4 regions of the Paenibacillus sp. FSL R5-0701 genome follow, and region 3 is predicted to be linked to each of the others. Evidence: riboswitches for the same ligand, from Rfam matches in the RefSeq annotation. Region 3 holds a riboswitch; each other region holds the start of a gene.
The links. A riboswitch is a leader RNA that binds a small molecule or an ion and turns the genes downstream of it on or off. The one in region 3 is predicted to bind cyclic di-AMP.
Positions count from the first base shown of each region.

Region 1: another riboswitch for cyclic di-AMP. It lies ahead of MKZ13_RS17930 (3D domain-containing protein); the one in region 3 lies ahead of MKZ13_RS00530 (C40 family peptidase).
Region 2: another riboswitch for cyclic di-AMP. It lies ahead of MKZ13_RS06960 (hypothetical protein); the one in region 3 lies ahead of MKZ13_RS00530 (C40 family peptidase).
Region 4: another riboswitch for cyclic di-AMP. It lies ahead of MKZ13_RS10625 (C40 family peptidase); the one in region 3 lies ahead of MKZ13_RS00530 (C40 family peptidase).

Region 1 covers NZ_CP150230.1:4,076,423-4,080,636, forward strand. Annotated here, with positions in the region: gene MKZ13_RS17920 (hypothetical protein) at 1-2, opposite strand, end outside; gene MKZ13_RS17925 (polysaccharide deacetylase family protein) at 156-947, shown strand; gene MKZ13_RS17930 (3D domain-containing protein) at 1,052-1,723, opposite strand; cyclic di-AMP (ydaO/yuaA leader) riboswitch at 1,726-1,923, opposite strand; gene MKZ13_RS17935 (amino acid ABC transporter ATP-binding protein) at 2,144-2,866, opposite strand; gene MKZ13_RS17940 (ABC transporter substrate-binding protein/permease) at 2,853-4,214, opposite strand, start outside.
Region 2 covers NZ_CP150230.1:1,543,353-1,547,566, reverse strand. Annotated here, with positions in the region: gene MKZ13_RS06970 (Nramp family divalent metal transporter) at 1-573, shown strand, start outside; gene MKZ13_RS06965 (HAD family hydrolase) at 710-1,393, opposite strand; gene MKZ13_RS06960 (hypothetical protein) at 1,727-2,125, opposite strand; cyclic di-AMP (ydaO/yuaA leader) riboswitch at 2,241-2,415, opposite strand; gene MKZ13_RS06955 (glutathione peroxidase) at 2,788-3,267, shown strand; tRNA gene MKZ13_RS06950 (tRNA-Leu) at 3,418-3,500, opposite strand; gene MKZ13_RS06945 (urease accessory UreF family protein) at 3,944-4,214, shown strand, end outside.
Region 3 covers NZ_CP150230.1:107,519-111,732, reverse strand. Annotated here, with positions in the region: gene MKZ13_RS00540 (M1 family metallopeptidase) at 1-441, shown strand, start outside; gene MKZ13_RS00535 (hypothetical protein) at 452-1,303, shown strand; cyclic di-AMP (ydaO/yuaA leader) riboswitch at 1,549-1,686, shown strand; gene MKZ13_RS00530 (C40 family peptidase) at 1,726-2,160, shown strand; gene MKZ13_RS00525 (GNAT family N-acetyltransferase) at 2,515-3,009, shown strand; gene MKZ13_RS00520 (cytochrome c) at 3,160-3,516, shown strand; gene rbsK (ribokinase) at 3,594-4,214, opposite strand, start outside.
Region 4 covers NZ_CP150230.1:2,263,591-2,267,804, reverse strand. Annotated here, with positions in the region: gene pelA (pectate lyase) at 173-1,135, opposite strand; cyclic di-AMP (ydaO/yuaA leader) riboswitch at 1,555-1,686, shown strand; gene MKZ13_RS10625 (C40 family peptidase) at 1,692-2,156, shown strand; gene MKZ13_RS10620 (carboxymuconolactone decarboxylase family protein) at 2,230-2,559, opposite strand; gene MKZ13_RS10615 (hypothetical protein) at 2,702-2,920, opposite strand; gene MKZ13_RS10610 (hypothetical protein) at 3,040-3,369, opposite strand; gene MKZ13_RS10605 (xanthine phosphoribosyltransferase) at 3,467-4,048, opposite strand.

The DNA.
Region 1 (4,214 bases), 3.2 Mb from region 3:
ATACCCATCCACCTATCCTTTTCTATATGTTATATATGGAGGAATTATGGCTTTCATGAGCTACATCGGCAATGAAAATTCTCACACTACGCATAACTTATGGATAGCCCGGGCATACCAAAGAGAACGTCATTTTGGAAAAGGAGGCCGTTATTATGCGCGTACGCCTCATTATGCTGATGGTTATCGTTATTTTTCTCGGAGGATATCATGCTCCAGTTTCATCGCGGGATGTTTCAAGCCCGCCAAGTGAATCCGTATCAGGTTCGGATTCTGCGGAAGAAGAACAACTGACATTGGGACAGTTACGTCAAAAATATGCCGATACGTTCAAAACCAATGGTCCTTCAACAAAGAAGGTTGCACTGACTTTTGATGATGTACCTGATCCACGATTTACTCCACAAGTGCTGGATGTATTGAAGAAATACAATGTCAGAGCTACATTCTTCATCGTGGGTAGTCGTGCAGAGAAACATCCGGATCTGGTGAAACGCATCATTAAGGAAGGGCATATGGTTGGTAATCACAGCTACAATCATCCTGAATTCAGTAAGCTGTCGATGAATGCCTTTCGCAAACAAATTTTACATACCGGGGATATTATTCGACGTTTGGCGGGATATACGCCGAAGATGATTCGGCCGCCTTATGGAGACATTAATGAAGAACAGCTGAGATGGGCTGCCAAACAACACTATAGCATTGTGAACTGGAACGTAGACTCTCTGGACTGGAAAGGCCTTTCAAAGGAACAGGTGAAAGATAACATCCTGTCTGCCGTAAAACCAGGCTCCATCGTTCTGCAACATGCTGGAGGCGGTGTAGGATCAAACCTGAACGGCACGATTGAGGCTTTGCCTGAAATCATTGAGGAATTGCAAAAGCGCGGATATGAACTTGTCACCTTGGACGAAATGCTGGGATTGTCAAAGGCCAAAGATTAAGATGACGATGAAGAAATAAATGAGAATATTAAAAGGGTGCTGTTCAATCGCAAGTTTGCGACTGGCAGACACCCTGTTTGAATTCGTTAGATGTAATTAATTTTCTACTTCAGAATGTACAGCTCGATATCCTGAAATCCAAATGTGCTTACGGACTGTTTGCTACCCGGGATAAAGATATCAATCCGGTGACCCTTGATTGCACCGCCTACATCACGCGCTGTGGCTACAAAAGCTTGTTTTGGCAATCCTGGATGGCTGTGACCCGTTACCAGTACTTTGGTTCCGAGTGGAATTACACTTGGATCAACTGCAATCGTACCCAGTTCAAGGTCATTTCCGAAATAATCGACTGCACCCCAGCCTCCATTTTCAGACGGATCTGCAGAGTATGCCGTTGCTTTCACGTTCACAGCTTTGCTGTAATCGAATGTTTTACCCCAGGCTTGAACCACTTTGTTATCTGCGTTAACGTCCAAACTTGCTGTAGTAACCGTTTTGGCTTGGGTCTTGCTCTCCGTCGCCGCGGCAGCTACATTGTTTGCCTTACCGGGAATCGTAATTTTCAAACCACCATAAATATTGTAAGGTGAAATGTCGTTGTTTGCTTTAACCAACGTGTTCATTGCTACTCCATATTGTTTTGATAAGGTGTAGAAGGTATCCCCTTCTTTGGCCACATGAACTGAATCGGCGTGAGCCGGAACGGCTTGAATGAGCATTGCTGTTGTCATTAATGCTACTGCTGTTTTGGCTATACGTTTCTTGTTAATCATGGTCTTCCTCCCTCATTGTGCCTGCGAAGTTAGTTGTCGGATTCGGATGAGGAGCCCACCCTATAGGTTCTTCATTACATTTGAAACGTTATGTACCCCTAATTCACCCCAAGCAGTGTGCTGTAGATCTTCCCCCTGCACAAATCTGCATCGTTACATCCCCCGCACTCCCTGTCCGGAAGTTTCGGCAGAGTTCAATATATCACAATTTTGTAACCTGAACTTGTAGTAATTCTTACCAAATGGTTTTTTAGCATGTAAGCATATGTAAGAGTACTGGATACTTTAGAAATATTGGACGACCCGATTCCTTTACATTTGGTAACAGAATAGTTACTTTTCCGAATCCATACGTGATTATTAACCATAAAAAAATAGCGTCACCGACTCGAAGTCAGTAACGCTAATGATCACTTTCATTTAGAGTACTTTGGCAAGAAAATCACGTGTACGTGAATTTTTCGGTGCTCCAAACACCTCATCAGGTGTTCCCTCTTCTACAATAACCCCGCCATCCATGAACAGGATCCGGTCTCCTACTTCACGTGCAAAACCCATCTCATGCGTTACAATGACCATAGTCATCCCACCTTCTGCAAGACGTTTCATGACATCCAACACTTCACCGACCATCTCGGGGTCCAGTGCCGAAGTAGGCTCGTCAAACAGCATGACATGCGGCTGCATAGCCAATGCTCTTGCAATAGCGATCCGCTGCTTCTGTCCACCGGACAGCTGATTCGGGAATGTATCTTTTTTATCGTACAAGCCCACAGTGTTAAGCAGATCAGCAGCAATTTTCTCCGCTTCCTGCGTGGATTGTTTCTTCACTTTAATCGGAGCAATCGTGATGTTTTGCTGTACCGTTTTGTGTGGGAACAGGTTGAAATGCTGGAACACCATGCCCATTTTTTCCCGAGTTGCATTAATGTTGTGCTTGGGGTCCGTAATTGAAACACCTTCAAAATCGATTTCACCTGATGTAGGTTGTTCCAAGAGGTTCAGACAACGCAAGAATGTACTTTTACCTGAACCGGAAGGACCGATAACCACGACAACCTCGCCTTTGCCAATCGTCACATTAATGCCCTTAAGCACATCGTTATTTCCATAAGATTTGTGTAATTGTCTAACGTCTATCACTTGCACTCAACTTCCTTTCCAGTCGTCCCAGCAGCTTGGACAAAATAAACGTCATTACAAAGTAGATGGCTGCTGCAATCAAAAATGGACTCAAGCCTTGGTACGTAATGTTCTTGACTACACTTGCCTGATACATAATGTCCACCATACCGATAACAGAGATAATGGAGGATTCCTTGATAATCGTTATGAATTCATTACCAATTGCCGGCAATACGGCCTTGAAAGCCTGTGGCAATATGATGTAACGCATGGCTGCACCTCTGCCCATTCCGAGGGAGCGAGCTGCTTCCAACTGGCCACGATCCACCCCTTGGATACCTGCACGGAAAATCTCCGCTAGATACGCACCACTATTAATGGAAAGCGTGATGATACCTGCCTGAAGGGCAGTGAAGTTAATGCCAAAGCTCAGGGAAAAACCATAGTAAATAATCATTAATTGTACCAGCATCGGTGTGCCACGGATCACTTCAACGTAAGCAGTACCGATCCAGCGCAAGATTGCAGCGTCATGCAAACGGAACAAACAGATGATCAATCCAATAATTACCCCGAAGATAACCCCAAGTGCAGACAACAGAAGTGTGTATCCTACACCTGTAGCATAGAAACTTTTGTACTCCCAGAATACTTGGAAAATATTTTGTGATTTGTTCGCTTTATCCGCCATCAAGAGGCTGGCGTCCGTCACCATCTGATTGATTTTATCTTCACTTTTCAGTCGCTCCAGTGTTCCATTTACTGCAGCTAGCAGCTCGGTATTACCTTTACGAATCCCGATTGCCGCTTCTGCTTGCTCTTCGTCCGGAACAGCAGCAGCAAGTCCAATGATATCGTCCAGATAACCTGCAGCAACGGTATCTTCAACGATTGCCGCGTCAATGCGTTTTGTTTGCAGTTGAAGCACGATATCGGAGATTTTATCCAGCGCAGTAAGCTTCGCTCCTGGAATACTCTGTCCGATCGTTTCCTGAATGGAGCCTTTCTGAACGCCAATCTTCGCATTTTCAAGTTCTGCCATGGTTGGATATTTGTCTTTATCCACATTGCGAACCATAATCACTTGTTTTGATTTATAATAGGTGTCGGAAAAATCGATACTTTTCTTCCGCTCATCCGTCGGCGTCATACCTGAAATCACCAGATCAACACGCCCGCTCTGCAATGAAGGCAGAAGACCGTCGAAGCCCATATCCTCAATCACAAGCTCAGCGCCAAGATCTTTGGCAATCTCTTTGGCGATCTCAATATCGAAGCCGACGATTTCATCTTTACCATTAATCACTTTATGGAATTCGTATGGTGCAAAATCGGCACTTGTACCGAGCACCAGCTTTTTACTGCC
Region 2 (4,214 bases), 1.4 Mb from region 3:
GAAGCCATTCGGTACTCGACCATGGATTCTACGATTGCGCTGACACTGGCCCTGTTCATCAATGCAGCCATCCTGATTGTATCTGCTGCTGTTTTCCACAGTGCTGGTATGACGCAGGTTGCTGAGATCGCTGATGCCTATCATCTGCTGACACCTCTATTAGGTACTACGGTTGCAAGTATCTTGTTCGGCGTGGCGCTGTTAGCATCAGGTCAGAACTCTACCCTTACAGGTACACTCGCTGGGCAGATCGTTATGGAAGGTTTCCTGAACATTCGCATTCCGGCATGGCTACGCAGACTGGTCACACGTCTGATCGCCATCATCCCGGCGGTAATTGTCACAGCGATTGCAGGAGAACATGGCACAGAAGAACTGCTCATTTTGAGCCAGGTCGTGCTGTCGCTTCAATTGCCCTTTGCTGTAATTCCCCTGGTGATGTTCACAAGTGATAAAAAAAGCATGGGTGCATTCGCCAACAAATTGTGGCTCAAAATCATCTCATGGGTCATTGCCGCGATTATCGTTGTGCTGAATGTATATCTGATCATTCAGACGATCCGGTTATTCTAATCTCGTTCTCATCGACAAAATACTAAAAAGGCTGATCAACTCCGGTATGCTATACCCAAGTTGATCAGCCTTTATTGTTGCAATACAGCAAGGTGTTTTCTTTTATAGTAAAACTCAAACTCCAGTAAACAATCATCTAATCCTGATTTGGTATCAGTAACGGCAGGAGTTGATCCAATGAATCAACAGTCCAATCCGCACGTTGGTCATCAGATAGTTCTGGCTGGAATCTTCCGTAACCCTGCATAATTCGAATCGTACGCATGCCCAGCTTCAGAGCAGGTATAATGTCGTTATCGATCCGATCGCCGATCATGACGGCTTCCTCCGGTTCACAACCGGCCTGTTTCAAGGCCACAGCGTATAACTCAGGGTCTGGCTTGGACACTCCTTCTTCAGCCGAACATGCCAGAACATCAACATACTTCCGCAAGCCGTAGCTCTCCAGTCTCTCTTCCGTTCCAGGACTCTGATTGGCAATAATGCCAATGCGATAATGCCGTGACAACTGCTGAAGGACGTAATCCGCTGATGGAAAAGGACGTTCAAGATCTTTTTGAAATTTCAGCTTGTCCTGAATCTGCTTCTGGTGTCCGTCGTCTTCAACGAATGTGCGAATCGCCACTCTCATCGGCCATTGCTCATATCTCTGGTAACAGTTCGCGAACAGTTCGCGTACCGCCTCAATCTTCACCGGATACCCCAATGCACAGACTTCGCGGACGAACTGTCCGATAATATCATCAACCGGCTCCCATTCATCCACCAGTGTATCTCCAACATCAAAAAACAACCATTTCAATCCACCTACATCCGGCACGCCAATTCCTCCTTGTAAGCCACAGGTGATTCCTGATCCTAATCGAGTTCAAAAAGTCTGGTTTTCAGTACCGAGAAGATGGAATGAAGCTAGAAATGGAGTAGCGGAGCGTAGGGAAAACTACGTGAGCAACGGACATTTCGGCTGAATTTCATATTCGATGCTGATGATGCCACAAGGCATCCTTCGTAATCAAAAGCGGACTTTTTGAACAACCTCTAAAACCATAAAAAAGAAGACTCACCATCCTGCATGAGTCTCCTCAAACTTCCGTTTATCGATACATTCAATTATAACAGGCACCTTACACCTGAGCAATCAGAAGCTATGGCATTAACCATTGAGGAGAAAGCCAACTTCCCCATTGAGCGAATATACAATCCGGTCTGCGCCCATGCCCCGATAGATGCCCTTAGGATGACTCTGCTCCGTAATAACGCACAGAGATTTCGAAGTCCATGAACGGCAGATCTGTAAATAACGACAGGTCAGATTCAGGCTGTTCTCGAAAATAAACACATTGCCTACGCTGCCCTGCGGCAAAAACCATTTTTGAGCTGCAGCCGTGTTCATGCGAATGACATGTTCTACTCCGATTCTACGGAGTCTGCGCTCTTCCCCTGCACTGTTGGTTAGAACGGCAAACGGCATTTTTTTGTACATCAGCAATTTGATAAATTTGCGTCCTGCTTCATTTGGAGCAGTCACTAAGATCATCTCAGTATCCATCATTCGTTCCTCCCTTGGCGTGAAAAGACAACAAAAAAGAAGCGTGGGGGACCAAGGCCTCCCGAACGCTTCTTAAAGTACCCATGGCGAAAACGCCATGAACCAGCGTACGGCTTGTTGCCTCTCCCTTTAACGCTTACGAGGTTAGCTGACGGATTCGGGCGCGAGAGTCGCCCTATTTCCGGCTGTCACCGGAAAATTCACCCCATGAATGCCACTGTCCTGGACAGCGCATTCCGTTGGTTCCCCCGTTTCCCACTCATCAATGAATGGAAACTCAGCGATTAAAACATCGTTCGTATATCTTAAGGATAAGATCGAGCGATATTATCGTTTGTTTCGTTTTTCAGGTACAATTTAGTTTAAATTGAAATTACGTTATGAATCATACACCCGCGCCATGTCGGTGTAAAGTCCGCCCAGATCACCGAATCGGCAGATTTTTGCCAATTCCCATCCGTAATAACGCTTACAACAAAGTTATACTCCATCTATCTCTTCAAGGCTATCTAATTCTCACTCTGGCGTAAATCACTTCCCAATTCATTCACGTATTCTGCACAACTTGCCTGTTTTGATTCTTTTAACACCACATTAGTTTTGCAATATTTAATTGTAACCAATATAATAGAAGATATAAGAGTAAATAAATGGAGGCGATTTAGATGACAGTCTACGATTACAAAGTGAATACACTTCGCGGTCAAGAAGTTGAAATGTCCGACTACCGTGACAAAGTGTTACTGATTGTGAATACGGCAAGCTCATGCGGCCTTACCCCTCAATTCAAAGGTCTGCAAGAACTGCAAGACAAGTTTCAAGATGCTCCATTTGAAGTGCTTGGTTTCCCAAGCAACCAGTTTGCACAGGAAAAAGGATCTTCCGACGATATTGCCGAGTTCTGTCAGATGAATTATGGCGTGAGTTTCCCCATGTTTGAGAAAATTGATGTGAACGGCTCAAGCGCTCACCCTCTTTTCCAACACCTTAGCACAGAAGCTCCTGGCCTGCTCGGCTCCAAAGCAATTAAATGGAATTTCACCAAATTCCTTGTGGATCAGAACGGACAGGTAATCAAACGTTATGCTCCCAAAACAACACCGGACAAGATTGAAGAAGATATCAAGAACTTGCTGCAAAAATAATACATTGGCCACCCGTAGCCGGAAGATAGAGCACCATTGCCCCGGTAATGGATGGCCTTTTTTTTCTCAACTCTGATGTCAAACTGTTCAAAAAGACAAAAAAAAGAAGCCTTCCATTAATGGAAAGCTTCTTTTTAATCGTTCATATGATGCGGTCGAGAGGACTCGAACCTCCACGGGCATACGCCCACTACCCCCTCAAGATAGCGTGTCTGCCATTCCACCACGACCGCATGTCGTAAATAATCGGCAACAGAATTGATTATACCGGGTCCAGAACCAAAAGTAAAGTATTTTTTAATACTACTTTTTCAGCTAGGCAATTTCATCAAAAATCGCATAATCTCGTCATCTTTACCCATGAACTGCATATCATTAGATTTGATCCCCTCTTTTCCGGCTTGAGCTGATCTTATTGATTCATTTATATATAGTCCTTCCTTATATATAGTCCACCCTGCACTTCACCATATAAATAACACAACAAGTTATATAAAATAACACAATATTAAATCCCAGATTTAATTCATTAATTTTCACGGATTCTATTGACAAAAAGCGGACATTTATGGGATGATAACTATCATATGATTCGGATTTTTAAACACAAAGCAAACAAAAAGGAATATAAATGTCACTTTAAGTGACATTTAACGAACACAGGAGGCGAATGATTGTGAACCGTGGGAATAAGCTGCTCGATTATGTCAAACTGCTTGATTCCTCTATTCAGGTTGGAGGGTTCACCCATTCCTTCGGCATGGATATCCATATCAGGGAGGGTACCATTCGTAATGCTGAAGATCTCGAATCATTCATGCGTTGTCAGTTGCATCCCAGCATAGTTCGTCTTGAAGGTATGGCCATCAAAGGCATCTATACCGCAGCAGATCACAAGGATACATGGCGGATAGCTCTGATCGACAAGCTCGTCCATGTTCAGCGAA
Region 3 (4,214 bases):
CAGAACGTTGTGGAACAAGTGACCCGCACTTCCTGGTCTGATTATTTTGATCAATACGTCTATGGTAACGGGATGGCTGACTTTGCTGTAGAGAAGATTCGTGTTACGCCCGTACAGAAAGACGGTCAAACATTGTACGAGTCATCCGTGACGATCGCAAAAAAGGGCAGTGATTACAGCGCCGTTCCTGTTCGCATTGCTTTTGAAGACGGGCATATCCTCACCAAGCAATGGAATGGACAAGAAGATCGCATCACGTATAAATTAACTCACACATCCCCCGTATCCTGGGCCATGACCGATCCCCTGTACTCGATCGTGCTGGAGAACCGCCATATGAACAATTTCCTGAAATCCGGACTGGATGAGCAGGCAAAGTCCCGCTGGAGCATGAGTGTAACCAAACTAATAGAAGCCATATTCGGAGGTCTGTCATGGTGAGGTGGAAACGGTGAAAGCGAAAATACGTGAAGGCTGGTTTCTCGTCCGTCAGCATATGTTCATTGCCGCACTCTTATTTCTCTATCAACTCATTTGGGGATATTTCTTCTATCGAATGGTACAGTCGGCGGTCATCCCACTACTCCTTCGCTATCCAGATGCTGATGCCGGTGAGCTGAGTACACTTTTGTTCAAAATGGAAAGTCAACTTAACCTGTCTACCCATCCGGAGGTTCATCGTTATCTATGGATTCTAGGGGGCATGCTGCTAGTTCGCATGTTGATCAGCCCCCTCATTCAGGCAGGACTGCTCTACTCACTTCAGCACTTTAATTCTACAGAAGAGCGCATCCCCTTTGTCCGCGGAATCAAAAATCTGTGGAAACCGATGCTGCTTCTCCACACTATACGTACATTATTGATACTTCTGCCCGCCTACTGGCTCATACCGAAGCTCTACTCCATTCTCATGGACGGATTTCATTCCCTTCAATTACTGTTGCCTGGTATACCTTATGTTGCTGCCTGGATTGTATATGGTTGGATCATCCACCATGCCATACTCTACATGCAGTTCGGTGTGTCGGCACCAGAAGGAGAAGGCGGGGCTCACGGTACCCTCAAAGCACTCTGGATTGCAATGCGTCATCTCATCGCTGTAATCGGCATTGCACTCCTGCTGGGCGGAGTACACCTGCTCGTCTTTGGGGCCTTCACTTCAGCCTCATGGTTATTAACGGGACTTACCGGACTTATACTACAACAGACGTATCCACTTGCCAGATGTCTATTGAGTCTGTGGAAAATATGCAGCCATTTTCGATTATGGCAGTCCAAAATATCCAAAGGTGAGAGCAGATAGTTTAAAAATTGTTACCATCACATGTTAAACTCATGGCCTAAAATGCACTTATAAATAGGCAAACCTCAACCTTTCCCCGTCAAAGGTCGAGGTTTTTTTTGCTAAATTTGTTGCTAAACGTTGCCAAAGCCGTACTCCTCTGTTACAATAATCGCAGTGAGTTTTTAGTAACAACTTTGTAATCTTTACATTCATATTTGTAACTACTTAAAATTAAATCGTCATTTCTTGATTTCGCAGGTGCATAACTAGCATAGCCAAATTCCTGGCACCTGGGAAGCGGGGGAACCAGTTATGGGTGAATTGATCTTGCTACAGAGGGGTCATAGGGGACCTTCAACCGAATCCTTAAGCTAACCTCGCAGGCGTTGGAAGGGGAATATCTCTTGTTCAAGAAGAAATTAACCGCAGCTGTACTTAGCATCACATTCGCATTATCACTTGGTGCAGGTAGCGCATTCGCAGATTCAAAGATGGACACAGTAATTGATTCAGCAATGGGAACTACATACAAAAGTGGGGGAACAACGCTTAACGGCTTTGACTGCTCCGGATTTACACGGTATGTATTCGACAAGTTGGGTATTGATTTGGCACGCCAATCCAGTTCCCAATTCGACATGGGCGATTCCGTATCCCGCATGGAAATGAGAGCTGGGGACCTGGTGTTCTTTAATACAACAGGTAAAGGCGTATCTCATGTAGGAATCTTTGTAGGGGATGGAAAGTTTGCACACTCCTCTTCTTCCAAAGGCGTTACGATCAGTGCATTGAGTGAAAACTATTGGGCCAATCGTTATGTTGGCGCGAAACGGATTATGAGCACGGACGCATATGAATCACTGGCCCTTGACTAGGGACAAGCTGAGCAACATGATGCTGTAACCATTAACCATACTGGAACGAAGCAAGAAGCATAACAGAACCGCCCGGTACATTCTCCGCAGGAATGTATCCGGCGGTTTTTTTGTGCTTCAATCCTTATTCATGTTGCAAGTTATACTCGGGGCATATCCTGCGACATCAACAGGTTCATTTTGCGTTCGTTCGTCCGTGCCCTTATGATGTTTTTACCCATCCCGTTATAATATAAACGAAATTACCGGAACTTTTGTTTCATTTTTTTCTAGGGAAGGAAGACTTGCTAAATGAACATCACTTTTGTAGAGTGGACAAAGAGTTCTGTTTCAAGGAAAGGAGCATGCAGGTGTATGAAGGAAACCCCTGTGACGTTTCACGTTGTACCCATGCGAGAAGAACATGCGGAGCTTATCTGCAGTTGGCAGTATGATCCGCCTTACAATATCTACAGCTGGCTCCCCTGGGAGCAGATGAAAGCTCTGGAAGTCGAATTCGGAGATGCACAGCTGCGGCAGGAGCAATATGCAATCGTCCTGGATCAGAACGATCGTATATTCGGGTTCGCTCAATACTTCCCACTTCAAGGGGTAACCCGGATTGGCCTTGGCATGCATCCAGAGCTGTGTGGTCAGGGTCAAGGGACAGCTTTTGTCACTGCCATTGTACAGGAAGCCATTCGCCGAAATCCCACGAATGAGATTGATCTGGAAGTACTCACTTGGAATGCTCGTGCCATTCAAGTCTATCTGAAGAGTGGATTTGTCACCCAGGATACATACGAACGACAGACCCCAAGCGGCTTGAAGCCCTTTCACTGTATGGTTTATGAAGGGCCTCGCGGTTAGAATCCATTGCAAAACAACCAAATTTGCCCCTTGTTATGTGATTAGTTCAAAAAATTCCCACAAAATGCTATGATGTCAGTACAGGTTCCGTTATAATGATATGGATAGTTTCAGGTTAGATGATCTTTCATTCTGGAGGGGACATAAGGGATGCACAAATGGATCATGAGCGGAGTATTTTTTGCAGCATGCGCTTTAGCTATTGTTTTAATGTTTACGCTTCCAGGGAAAGAAGAAGTGGCTGAAGAAGCCAAACCAACCATGCCGGAAGTAACATTGGATGCCGGACAGGCTGAGGCACTGGTCAAAGCCAATTGTATCTCCTGTCACGGGGATCAGCTTCAAGGTGGCGTAGGACCTGCTCTGGCAAACATCGGCAGTCAGGATGATCTGGAGAAGATCTATTCTACGATTGTCAAAGGTAAAGGTGGTATGCCTTCCTTCAAGGGCAAACTGCAGGATGAAGAGATTGCAAATATCGCCATGTGGCTGTCAGAGAAGAAATAATCTCTGCACGAACTACATAATGAAGAGGCCCTTAATCCCCTTTTGGGAGAATAAGAGCCTCTTTGTTATACCAATTATTAGGCATCTGCCGCGTGCTCAGCCAGAAAGGCCTCAACTTCACTTGCGGACGGCATCCCGGACTGGGCGCCGAGCTTCGTCACGGATAACGCGGCCGCACCCATGGCGAAGCCTACGGCCGCGTCCAAAGTCTCACCGCGCGCGAGGGCTACCGCCAGCGCGCCGTTGAAGCAATCGCCCGCGCCGGTCGTATCGACGGCGCTTACGGCGTAGCCGGGCGCACGGCACGCGCCGGCACGCCCTGCTTGTACGCGGCCACCAGGCGCCGCCGCGTATACAGCCCCCTCGGGGCCGAGCGTCGTGACGACAGCGGCCCCGAGGGATGCGGCGAGCTCTGCGACTGCCGCATCCAGGTCTTCCGGCCGGAGATGATCCCGGCCGGTAAGCACGGCAAGCTCACTGCGGTTCGGCGTGACAACGTCGACGCACCGCAGGAGCTCCTGGGGCAGACCCGGCACCGCGGGAGCCGGGTTGAGCACCACCAGTGCGCTGCCTTCAGCCGCCAGTTGGGCGGCGCGGGTAACCGCTGGCAGCGGGATCTCCAGCTGTAGCAGCACCGCTGCGGCTGCAGTCAGGCTTTTTACCGTATCCGCCTCTTCCAGCATCTCAGGCACCACTTG
Region 4 (4,214 bases), 2.2 Mb from region 3:
GTATCTCCGTGATCAATATCGGCGACAAGAGATAATATATCATGTGGAATCTATCATGTCAACACTGAAAATAATAACAATAAAGCCCGAACCAGACGTCCATGTCGTTTTCAGGCTTTACCTTTAACTGCTGCTAATAGTTTGGTTCATTAAAACGGAAGCATACATCAAATTACAGCTTGGAAGGCCAGTTACCATACCATGCATAACCGCCTCTTCTTTCTTTATCAATATCACTTAATTTGTATTTTACTACCCCATCACGACCAATAAAGATTGGTTTATCCGTCCCTATCTCATAGAAGCGTGCCCAAATTGGTGCAGCTTTGGAATCAGCGATAATTTTACTATCTCCATTAGCTCTTTCATACTTGTAACCCGTAATTTTCACTTTGTTAAACCAAGCCTCCGCTCCTTTAATGGATGCAGTAATTTTAGCGTTAGCAGGTCTGGTTTTCAGAAATTTAACAATCGTTACACTCTCTCCAGCTGTCAGCGATGGCACTTCGTAGATTCTTGCGCTCGCTGGTTTAAGGGAGCTGGAATCATGTTGTTGTCCCCATGCTGTGAGCTTACCACCTGAAACGACCTGTGTATTCAAAATCGCCTCCACACCTTTGGCAACTGAATTTTTACTGCGGTTAGCAAGTATGCTGTCGATAAAAGAGAAATCACCTTTGCGTGCCGCTACTTCATCCAGCATGATCATTACATTAATCATGGCATCATCATTGTAAGTGATGTGCTTGTGGTATCCGGAGCTTTGGTAAACTTGTGGCCATCCGCCGTTTGAATACTGCATGTTGATCAAAAAGTTAATTCCTTTGATTGCAGCTGTGGAGTAACGCGGATCATTCGTCTTTTTAAATTCCTTCGCCAATCTTCTAATTTCTGAGTATGTAGCCTTGTTGTCTATCGTGGACTTTGCCCACTCTCCACTTGTCTGTTTATAATCTTTTCTCCAACCTCCATCCGGCAGCTGGTTCTTCAAAATATCAGAAATACTCGCTGTCGTACCCGATGCATCCGCAGCAGATACCATCCCTACAGGGAGAACTGCCATTCCAACTGCCGAAAACACCATTGTACATGCCAGGACAAAAGTAATTATTTTCTTCGCTTTCAAATGTAACACTCTCCTATGTTCGTTTTTATAAATCTTCCACTTCTACTTTACCTATGATACTCGTCTCTAAACCTCCTTTATTTGTATTTATCGCATAATAAAATCAATTTTAATCCAATATGTGGATTGGATACTCAGATAATATGCAAAAAATCGCTTTTTGTCAATATATGCAACTTAATGAATATAATCTCTCTAATTCTACATAACGGAATAGTTCTTTTAACTCATGACAAACCTATTTATTTATCCAAATTCGTCTTAAACGAACCAATAATGACGTTTTTGTCATGAATGATACCCAAACTTGATCCCTTCTTTCATATAAAAACCTTAATTCCGCTAACATTGAGGTATTACGAAGGGTTTTAAATGGGTTTGACAATTACGCATTTATGCAATATAGTTTCAAATAGTTACAAAAACTTAATTATTCATTGCCGAGTTTCATGTTTGAAAACGGGGGAACCAATTTGGGTGAATTATTCTTATACATAGGAAATATAGGGAACCTTCTACCGAACCCTTAGCTAACTCCGTAGGCATCGAAGGGAGAACATTGATTTTGAAAAAACTGATTATCTCCATTTTTGGAGCAGCTGTATTATTTACATCCGGGGCAACAAGCACAGAGGCAAGCAGTATCAACTCCGTAGTGAACAACATGACAGGTATTCCTTACAAATGGGGTGGCACAACTGTAGCCGGCTTCGACTGTTCTGGTTTTATGAGATATCTTTTCAACAAATACAGCATTGAATTACCACGTACTTCGCAGCAGCAAGCCAAAGCAGGTACTCCCGTATCCAAGAGCAATGTTCGGACAGGTGATCTGGTGTTCTTTAATACAACAGGCAAAGGCATTTCACATACAGGTGTATATATCGGCGGCGGACAATTCGCTCATGCCTCCAGCAGTAAAGGTGTAAGCATCACGAAGTTATCGAATCCATACTTCAATGATCGTTATGTAACAGCACGTCGGGTAACTGGACAGTTTATGTATGATAAAATGCTAGGTAAAATGTGATTCACATACAAAAAGGCATCGGTTATTAACCGGATGCCTTTTTTGCACTTAAAAATGTATGTTGCATTGCTTACTAATGCAGCGCCTTCTGCACTCGCATCGCACCCTGAGACAGGGCATGTCCTCCTCCAACAGCTCCGGCCACCGCAACGGTCTCCATAATCTCCTGATCTGTTGCACCCTTGGCACGGGCTTCTTCTACATGGTAGAAGGTACATACCTCATTGTTGGCAAACAATCCAATCCCAAGGGCAATTAGCTGTTTTGTCTTCGCATCAATCACGCCAGGTTGGAAACATTCTCCGGTAAACTCATGATACGACTTCACCACACCTGGCAGCACATCGCTTAATGCTCCAATCTGATCCTTGTAGGCATGAACTTTATCATTCATCAATGTCATGGCTTGTAGCACACCCTCTCGGCTATAGTTACAGATCTTCCTCACTGTACCTATCTTCTCTCCCGAGTGAGCCAATTATGCCAAGAAATCATGGTAATTCCAAACATTTAACGCGCATGGCCACTGCTATAATTATAAGCTGTTACTCACTAAGTGGACTCTGGCGCGGCTCGCTGAACAGCTGATAGCTGTAACCTCGGTCCAGCTTAACGACACGTCGATTCTGACGACGGATAAGTACCTGCTCGCCATCCCAGGCAACCACAATCCCCTTCACGTCGTTCGATTCCAGCTCGTCCCGTACGACTCTAACTTTCTCACCTGACAGACGCAGGGCGTCCAATTCTGTATCACTAATCATCTTCATGGCTCCTATATTTCAAATTTATTTACAAAAAGAGACCTAAATGAAAAGTCATTTAGGTCTCACGTGACTGTATTGGACTGTCATGTCATTCGAAATTATGTCCCGACTGAAAGTTACCGCTGCGCGTGCTCTTTGCTGTCGTTCTTCTCGAACCAAAAATCAAGCACTTTGGCGGACATCACACGTTCTTCAAGGTACTCCACTTGATGCGGTGTAAATTGTTCTTTCCAAGAGAAGGACAACTCTTCGCACAAGCCTACAATCGTCAGTAATTCTGACCAGGCAACATAGCGTTTGTACCAGAAAAATTGAGGATGTTCAATCATATAGGGATAAAGGTCATCGAATTCCGTATGTTTACAATCCAGGGCACGTTCAAAATGAACTTTCGATTCCGCCAGCTTATCATTAAAAAATTGTTCTGTTGCCGGTTGGTTCCCCATGGTGTTGCCTCCTCTCCCTAACATAACCCCATTATAAATGAAATCGGCGGTCATGCAAAGGCATAGTTCAAAAAATAGGCCCTATTCCTTTAAAATGTCACATTTCGTTATCGTCAAATTGTACTGTTCCATCGTTCAGGGAACGAATGCGTACCAAGGCTTCCACCGGAATACCCTGTTCACGAATCGTGCGTGCCCCTGCCTGGAAACTTTTCTCGACCACAACGCCGAATCCGACGAGTTCCGCGCCAGAACGCTCGATAATTTTGATGACGCCACGAGCGGCATCTCCATTGGCAATAATATCATCAATGAACAAAATGCGGTCATTCTCATGAATGAACTCGCGAGATACCATAATGTCAGTTACAATTCCTTTGGTAAAGGACGGTACACGTTCACAGTAAGCATCAGGATCAGCCAGAAGTGTTTTTTTGCGACGGGCGAATACAAGGGGCACCCCAAGTTCATAGGCCGCTGCAAAAGCAACCGGTATCCCTGAGGATTCTACCGTGATTACCCGAGTTACTCCACTTTCACGAAAACGGGCAGCAAACTCACGTCCCATCTCCATCGTTAATGCAGGATCAATCTGGTGGTTCAACAGACCATCCAGCTTTAATACTTGATCCGAGATAACCACACCTTCTTGCAAAATTCGTTGTTTCAATAATTCCATGATTTGACCTCCCAAGCCTATCCTATGAGGTAAAAGTATCATATATCTATCTATAAGTTCAAGCGAAATTGCCTGGGCGCTGTCCTTGAGACACAATTCAAGACAAAGCTCACTATCGATTGTCATGAGTTTGGTGGGTCAAGCATACCTTCTACCATGGTACCCG